DNA from 2 places in the Arthrobacter sp. FW305-BF8 genome. Region 2 is predicted to be linked to the other one. Evidence: riboswitches for the same ligand, from Rfam matches in the RefSeq annotation. Region 2 holds a riboswitch; the other holds the start of a gene.
The links. A riboswitch is a leader RNA that binds a small molecule or an ion and turns the genes downstream of it on or off. The one in region 2 is predicted to bind thiamine pyrophosphate.
Positions count from the first base shown of each region.

Region 1: linked by a shared signal. The riboswitch ahead of thiO (glycine oxidase ThiO) and the one ahead of thiC (phosphomethylpyrimidine synthase ThiC) in region 2 are both predicted to bind thiamine pyrophosphate.

Region 1 covers NZ_CP084561.1:3,334,877-3,339,084, reverse strand. The annotation lists gene LFT45_RS14990 (RNB domain-containing ribonuclease) at 1-102, opposite strand, end outside; gene LFT45_RS14985 (ferritin-like fold-containing protein) at 144-830, shown strand; gene thiE (thiamine phosphate synthase) at 870-1,571, opposite strand; TPP riboswitch at 1,599-1,719, shown strand; gene thiO (glycine oxidase ThiO) at 1,711-2,976, shown strand; gene thiS (sulfur carrier protein ThiS) at 3,011-3,247, shown strand; gene LFT45_RS14965 (thiazole synthase) at 3,265-4,047, shown strand; gene LFT45_RS14960 (4a-hydroxytetrahydrobiopterin dehydratase) at 4,111-4,208, shown strand, end outside.
Region 2 covers NZ_CP084561.1:2,997,566-3,001,773, reverse strand. The annotation lists gene LFT45_RS13475 (alpha/beta fold hydrolase) at 1-335, shown strand, start outside; gene thiC (phosphomethylpyrimidine synthase ThiC) at 417-2,216, opposite strand; TPP riboswitch at 2,212-2,319, opposite strand; gene LFT45_RS13465 (amidohydrolase family protein) at 2,355-3,437, shown strand; gene LFT45_RS13460 (VOC family protein) at 3,516-4,208, shown strand, end outside.

The DNA.
Region 1 (4,208 bases), 340 kb from region 2:
GAATTCCCCCGGTAGCTCCAGCTCCGTCCGCAGCGCGCTCAATGCCTCCTCGAGCGCGTTGGTCTGCTCGTGGACGTTGGGCGACAACCGATGATGTGACACGAAAATCAGGTTAGCCCGAATTGCGCCGTTAGTCTTGGATTATGGGCACATCCTCGGCTGACACCGCTCGCTACGACCGCTTCGTCGCGGACCTCTTCGGCGTGATGGCCTACGGCGAACTGTCCGCATTCGAACGGCTCTCGTCGGACGCCCGTTACTCACCCACGCTGCACGACCGTGCCGTGCTCGGCAGGATCGCCGTCATCGAATTCCAGCACTACGAGCTCGTGAGCGCCAAGCTGGCGGGGATGGGCGTCGACGTCGAAGATGCGATGCTGCCGTTCCAGCTGGCGGTGGACCACTTCCATGAACGGACCCGCCCGGCGGACTGGTACGAGTCCCTGATGAAGGCCTACGTGGTGGACACGGTCTCCGCCGACTTCTATCGGGCCGTGGCCCGGTTTGTGGATGCCGGAACCCGTGACGTCATCCAGCAGATTCAGTCGTCGGAAGAGGCCACGGCCGTGCTGCGGGAACGGCTCAGCGGGGCCTTGGCGGACGATCCCCGGCTCGCGTCCCGGCTGGCGTTGTGGGGCCGCCGCCTCCTCGGCGAAGCGATCACGCAGGCCCAGCGCGTGGGCCACGAACACGCCTTTCTCGGCGAGCTGTTCGTCGAGGCGGAGCCCGGTGCCACGGACGCCACAGCACGCGAGCTGGTGCGGGGCATCACCGCCGAAGTCGTGGAGAACCACTCCCGGCGGATGGTCCAGCTGGGCCTGAGCGGGTAGCCCAGAGCCCTCTCTGCGCCCGCGTGCCGGCCGCTCCATTTAGGAGACGGCGGCCGGGGACGTCGCTTCGAGGGCGTCGAGCAGTTCCGCCGCGGCTGCCGCCGGGTCTGGCGCCTCGGTGATGGCCCGCACGACGACGATGCGGCTGGCTCCCGCCGCCAGGACCTGCTCCACGTTGGTGCGGTCGATCCCGCCAATCGCGAACCAGGGCAGCAGCAGGCCGCCGACCCGGTCCTCGTTTGCGGTGCGGACGGCCTCCGCTGCGTAGCGCACCAGGTCAAGCCCGACGGCGGCGCGCCCGGGCTTGGTGGGGGTGGCCCACAGCGGGCCCACGCAGAAATAGTCCAGGCCGCTGCGCCCGTGGGCGGCGCCGACGGCGGCATCCACCTGGTCCGTGCTGTGGGTGGACAGCCCGATCACGGTGGAATCGTGCAGCAGCTTCCGGGCGGCCCGGAGCGGCAGGTCCTTCTGGCCGATATGGAACACCGGTGCGCCGGCGATGGACGCGATGTCGGCGCGGTCATTGACGGCCCAGAGCCGGCCGTGCCTGCGGGCGGCAGCATGGACTACTTCCAGCAGCTCGAGTTCCTCGGCTGCCTCGATGCTCTTGTCCCGCAACTGGATGATGTCCACACCGCCGGCGAACGCCGCGTCCACGAAGTCCGCGAAGTCCCCGCGGTCCTTGCGGGCGTCGGTGCAGAGGTACAGGCGGGCAGCGGTGTGGGCAGAGTGCACGGTCATGGCAACCACCTTAGTTCCTCTAAACTGGGCAGGTACCGCGGGAGCCCGTTGCTGCTGTCATAAAGACGCAGGGCTGAGAGGGCGTCAGAGCCGACCGCTTGACCTGATCCGGTTAGTACCGGCGTAGGGAAGGAATTCCATGCCCCCTAAAATAAGCGGCGAAGATTGCTCCGCGGGCGCGTTGGAGCCCGTCGGACTTGAGGCCGATGTAGCCGTCGTTGGCGGCGGAGTCGTCGGCCACGGCATCGCCTGGGAGGCACGGCGCGCCGGCCGTTCGGTGGTGCTCATCGATGAAGCCCCGGGCAGCGGTGCAAGCTGGGCTGCGGCCGGCATGCTCGCCCCGGTCAGCGAGCTGCATTACCAGGAGGAAGGGCTCCTGGAATTGATGCTGGAATCCTCCGCCCGATGGCCTGACTTTGCGGCCACCCTCATTTCCGGCGGGGATGCCGGTTACCTGACGACGCCGACCCTGGCCGTGGGTGCCGATCCGGCCGACCGCCGGGCCCTGATGGACCTGCGGGACGTGCAGCGGGCCCACGGCCTGAACGTGGAACCGCTGACCATCCGCGAGGCACGTTCCCGGGAGCCGCTGCTCAGCCCCGGGATCTCCTGCGCCCTCGACATCCCGGCGGACCACCAGGTGGATCCGCGCAGACTCGTCCGGGCCCTTGCTGCCGAGCTGGCCGCGCAACGTCAGGAAAATGTGGCAGCGGAGGGATACGCGGTGAGGGAGCACGCCGCCGGCCTGCTCTGGGACGGCGCCCGGGTCTGCGGGGTACGGCTGGCGGGCGGCGGGTCCGTCACGGCGGCCGAGACGGTGGTGGCCAACGGCTTGGCCGCGGCGCGCCTGCAGAACCTTCCGGAAGGCCTGCAGCTGCCGCTGCGCCCGGTTTACGGAGACATCCTCAGGCTCAGGGTCCCCGAACACCTGCAGCCCCTGCTCACCGCAACGGTCCGCGGCATGGTGCGGGGCGTGCCGGTGTACGTGGTGCCCCGCCGGGACGGCACGGTGGTGATCGGCGCCACCCAGCGTGAGGACGGCGTGCCGGGCACCAGCGCCGGGGGTGTCTACCAGCTGCTGCGCGACGCCCAGGCGCTGGTGCCGGCAGTCGCAGAGCTCGAGCTGCTCGAAGCCACCGCCCGGGCCCGGCCCGGCACGCCGGACAACGCCCCGCTGCTGGGCCGGGTGCCGGCCGGCGGGCAAGATGCCGGCACGGACGTGGCTGGCCTCATCATCGCCACCGGCTTCTTCCGCCACGGCGTCCTGCTGACCCCGGCCGCCGCGGTCATCTGTCGCCAGCTCATGGACGGCATCACCGATCCGCGCTGGGCCAAGTTCCGGCCGGGCAGGTTCTCTCCCGGGCTCCCAGACCCTCTGGGATCTGCCGCTGCACTCAGCATTTGACCCGCGTCACCTTTGACCTAACCAAGGAACCAGCATGAACATCACACTGAACGGCATCGAACAGGAAATCAGCGAGGGCGCCTCCGTCACCTCACTCGTCAGCCAGGTCACGGGGCGCCAACTGGCCGCCAGCGGTCAGGCGGCCGACGGCCAGCGGCTGGGTGTGGCGGTGGCCCGCAACTCGGCCGTCGTGCCGCGCAGCCAGTGGCACGCCACGGCACTCGCAGACGGCGACGAGATCGAACTTGTCACGGCAGTCCAAGGAGGGTAAGGACGATGGCAGAAACAATGATTGAAACAGCAGACAGCCTGGTCATTGACGGGGCGGAGCTGACCTCGCGGCTCATTATGGGCACCGGAGGCGCTCCAAGCCTGGACGGTCTCGGCGCAGCGCTGCTCGCGTCCGGGACCCAGCTGACCACCGTCGCAATGCGGCGCTACTCGCCTGCCGAAACCGGCTCGCTGTTCCAGCTGCTGGTGGACCACAACATCCGCGTGCTCCCCAACACCGCCGGCTGCTTCACGGCCCGGGACGCTGTGATGACGGCGGAGCTGGCCCGGGAAGCGCTGGAGACCGACTGGGTCAAGCTCGAAGTCATCGCCGACGAGCACACGCTCCTGCCTGATGCCGTGGAACTGGTGGACGCCACCGAGCAGCTGGTCAACCGAGGCTTCAAGGTGTTCGCCTACACCAATGACGATCCCGTCCTGGCGCTGCGGCTGGAGAACCTCGGTGCGTCGGCGGTCATGCCGCTGGGAGCGCCGATCGGCACGGGCCTGGGCATCCTCAATCCGCACAACATCGAGCTGATCGTGTCACGGGCCTCCGTTCCCGTGGTTCTGGATGCAGGGATCGGCACGGCCTCGGACGCGGCCCTGGCCATGGAACTGGGGTGCGACGCCGTGCTGCTGGCCACCGCCGTGACCCGGGCCCAGAACCCCGTTCTCATGGCCGAAGCCTTCAAACACTCCGTGATCGCCGGTAGGCTGGCGCGTGCGGCCGGGCGGATCCCGCGCCGTGAGCATGCCTTGGCGTCGTCGGCCATGGAGGGCCGGGCGGAGTTCCTCTAAGCCCGGCCAACCCGTGCCCGGTGGCGTGCGGCCAGCTCAACAGGTACTTCCCAGGAGCCAGTTGTGGCAGCCAGCGACGACATCCTCACCCGACCCCAGATCGACGAAGCGCTCGCCGGGCTGCCCGACTGGCGCTACCGCCTCGGCGGGCTTATCACTGT
Region 2 (4,208 bases):
ACGACGACTACGAGCGTGAGTTCCTGCGGCGGGCCTTCGCCGCGGACACGCCGGAGCCCAGCACCCCCGAGGCTAGGCGCGCGGCCAGGAGACTGCGGCTGCAGGCACCGCCGTGGCAGGCGCCGCTGCAGATCGTGCCTGGTGTTCCCACCCTGGTCCTCACCGGCGGCTGGGAGCCGCTGTACGAGGAAATCGCCGGCTACCTGCGCGAGACCGGTGCCCTGCACCGCATCGCTGCCGGAGGGCACCGGCCCCACGATTCACCCGAGGGTGACCGCTACATTCGGTCATTCATCGCCGCGGTCAGCCGCCGGGAGCAGCCCCAGGCCTCCTAAAGGCCCGGCCTCCTGAGCAGCGTTCCGCCGCCCACGTCCGGCCGGCCCCCAATGCCAGCCGGACGTGGTCTCCAACGCCCGCTAGTTGCTCGCGGACTCCGGAAGCCGCAGCTCCGGCAGGTATACCTTTCCGCCTGCAGCCAGGAACTCCTGGCTCTTCTCGCGCATGCCCTCCGCCATCTCCGCGAGGGCGGCCTGCGCCTCGGCTGAGCCGTACTCGTTCCGGATGTCCTGGCTGATCCGCATGGAGCAGAACTTGGGACCGCACATGGAGCAGAAGTGCGCCGTTTTGGCAGGCTCGGCAGGCAGTGTCTCGTCATGGAAGGACTCGGCCGTCACCGGGTCCAGGGACAGCGCGAACTGGTCGCGCCAGCGGAACTCGAACCGGGCCTTGGACAGCGCATCGTCCCGCTCGTTCGCGCCGGGGTGCCCCTTCGCAAGGTCGGCCGCGTGGGCGGCGATCTTGTAGGTGATGACGCCGGTCTTCACATCGTCCTTGTTCGGCAGGCCCAGGTGTTCCTTTGGCGTGACGTAGCACAGCATGGCTGTGCCGTACCGGGCGATTTCGGTGGCGCCGATGGCCGAGGTGATGTGGTCGTAGCCGGGGGCCACGTCCGTGACCAGCGGGCCCAATGTGTAGAAGGGTGCACCTTTGCAGAGCTCCTGCTGGCGCTCAACGTTCTCGCGCACCAGGTGGAACGGGATGTGCCCGGGCCCTTCCACCATGACCTGGACGTCGTACTCCCAGGCCCGCTGGGTCAGCTCAGCCAGGGTGTCCAGTTCGGCGAACTGTGCGGCGTCGTTGGCGTCCGCCGTCGCGCCCGGCCGGAGGCCGTCGCCCAGTGAGAAGGCGACGTCGTACTTCGCGAAGATCTCGCACAGCTCGTCGAAGTGGGTGTACAGGAAGTTTTCCTGGTGGTGGGCCAGGCACCAGCCGGCCATGATCGAGCCGCCGCGGGAGACGATGCCGGTGACACGGTTCGCCGTGAGTGGGACGTACCGCAGCAGCACGCCGGCGTGGATGGTCATGTAGTCCACACCCTGTTCGCACTGCTCGATGACGGTGTCGCGGAAGATTTCCCAGGTCAGGGCGTTCGCCTCGCCGTTGACCTTTTCCAGGGCCTGGTAGATCGGGACCGTGCCGATGGGGACGGGGGAGTTGCGGATGAGCCACTCACGGGTGGTGTGGATATCGTCGCCCGTGGACAGGTCCATCACGGTGTCCGCGCCCCACTGGGTGGCCCACTGCAGCTTGTCCACCTCCTCGGCGATTGAGCTGGTGACGGCCGAGTTGCCGATGTTGGCGTTGATCTTCACAAGGAACGCCTTGCCGATAATCATCGGCTCGGATTCCGGGTGGTTGATGTTGGTGGGGATGATGGCCCGTCCGGCGGCGAGTTCGCTGCGGACCAGTTCCACATCGCAGTTCTCGCGGAGGGCCACGAAGCGCATCTCGGGGGTGATGGTTCCCTGCCGCGCATAGTGCATCTGCGTCACAGTCTTCCCGTCCGCCGCACGGCGGGGCACCGGCCGGGCGCCTTTCCATTCGGCAGAAGCCGCGCCGCGGCGCACGGCTGATCTGCCGTCGTCGAGCAGGTTCCGTTCACGGCCGTCGTACGGCTCCGTGTCCGCCCGTGCCGCAATCCATTCCGCGCGGAACGGCGCGAGGCCCACCACCGGGTCGCTGCCCGGACCCGCCGTGCGGTAAACGCGCAGCGGCTCGTTCTGCTCACCGTTCGGTGAAGGCTCCAGCGCGATTTCCGTTACCGGAACCCGCAGGCCGTCCCCCTCCAGATAAGCCAGTGAATGGGATTTCAGCGACTGCGTTACGGTGGCGGAACCGTTTTGGGCAGGGGTCTGCTGTAATTTCTGGGTGCTCAATTTACTGCTCACTTCCTTCGCCGGCATTACCCGGACAGGTTCAACGGTCGCAGGCTGCACCAGCCTGATCTCAGCCCCTGCAGGGGCACCCGTGTGGTCGTAGACGAAGCTACCACAGCTGCGCCTTAGGCTAGTGTCATGGCGCACATCATCGAATTCAGCGGACCCGTGCTCACTGCGGCGGATGAGGAACGCCGCGGGCTCTGGGCGGTGGACGGGAAGCTGACGTTCAATGCTCCTGGCCAGCGGCCGGACGCCGTTCTGGACGGCTGGGTCCTGCCCGGCTTCGTCGATGCCCACTGCCACATCGGGCTGGGTCCGGGCGGTGCCGTGGACGACGACGTGGCGTATGACCAGGCCATGACGGACCGCAACGCCGGCACGCTGCTGGTCCGGGACGCGGGAGCGGCCAGCGACACCAGATGGCTGCAGCAGCGGGCCGACACGCCGCGGATCATCAGGGCCGGCCGGCATGTGGCCCGGTCCCGCCGGTACCTGAGGAACTTTGCGGTGGAAGTCGAGCCGGAGGGCCTCGTGGAAGCGGTGCGCAAGCAGGCGAGGGAGGGGGACGGCTGGGTCAAGCTGGTGGGGGACTGGATCGACCGGACCGCGGGCGACCTCGCGCCGTCGTTCCCGGCCGCTGCCGTGCGGGACGCCGTCCGGGCCGCCCACGACGAGGGGGCCAGGGTCACGGCGCACTGCTTCGGCGAGGACACCCTGGACGACATGCTGGACGCCGGCATCGACTGCATCGAGCACGCCACGGGCCTGCTGCCCAGGCACATCCCCCGGTTCGTTGAGCAGCAGGTGCCGATCGTGCCGACACTCATCAACATCGCCACCTTCCCGGACATCGCCAGCCAGGCTGAGGAGAAGTTCCCGCGGTATGCGGAGCACATGCGCGCACTGTGGGCCCGCCGTCGCGAGCGTGTCCTGGAAGCCTACGAGGCCGGCGTCGAAATCTATGCGGGAACGGATGCCGGCAGCGTGATCCGCCACGGCCGCGTCGCGGACGAAATCCTCGAACTCCACGCCGCCGGGCTTCCGGCACGTGCGGCGCTGGACGCGGCCTGCTGGCGTGCCCGCCGCTGGCTGGGGGCCGAGGGCCTGGCGGAAGGCGCGGACGCTGACGTGGTGGTGTGCCGGGAAGACCCGCGAGCCGTGCCGGAGACCATCCGGAGCCTCACGAATGTGGTCCTCCGGGGCACAATCGTGCATTAGGAATAAATTGAAGCTTCAAGTAATTTAGAGATGTAGAGGTCGCCGAAATCCGGTGGCCCGGACATCCGGGAGTATTCAATGACAGCAGCAGACAGCAGCCAGGACTTGCTTCCTGCCGACCTCACCATGGGCACCGTCATGCTCAAGGTGGGCGACATGAAGCTCATGACCGACTACTACCAGCGCGCCCTCGGCCTCGACGTCGTCGCCGAGCAGGACGGCGGCCTCTACCTCGGCCGGCTCAAGACGCCGCTGGTGCACCTCGCTCCCGCTCCGGGCCTCAACATCCCCGGCCGCGGTGAGGCCGGCCTCTTCCACACGGCGCTTCTGTTTGAGGACCAGTCCTCGCTGGCCGCCACCATTGCCAGCGCGGCCCAGTACGAGCCGCAGTCTTTCGCGGGCAGCGCGGACCACCTCGTGAGCGAGGCGTTCTACTTCACCGATCCGGAAGGAAACGGGATCGAACTCTACTGGGACCGCCCGCGCGAGGCATGGTCCTGGGACGGCGGGAACGTGGTCATGGACAGCCTGGCGCTGCCGCCGCAGAAGTACCTGCAGGACCACCTCACGCAGCAGTCCGTGGAAGGCCAGCGCGGCACCGACGCGGAGGTGGGGCACGTCCACCTGCAGGTGGGTGACGTCCAGTCGGCCCACGACTTCTACGTCGGCACCCTGGGATTCGAAAAAACGGCGGGCTGGCACGGCCAGGCCCTCTTTGTGTCGGCTGGCGGCTACCACCACCACATGGCCATGAACGTCTGGAACAGCCGG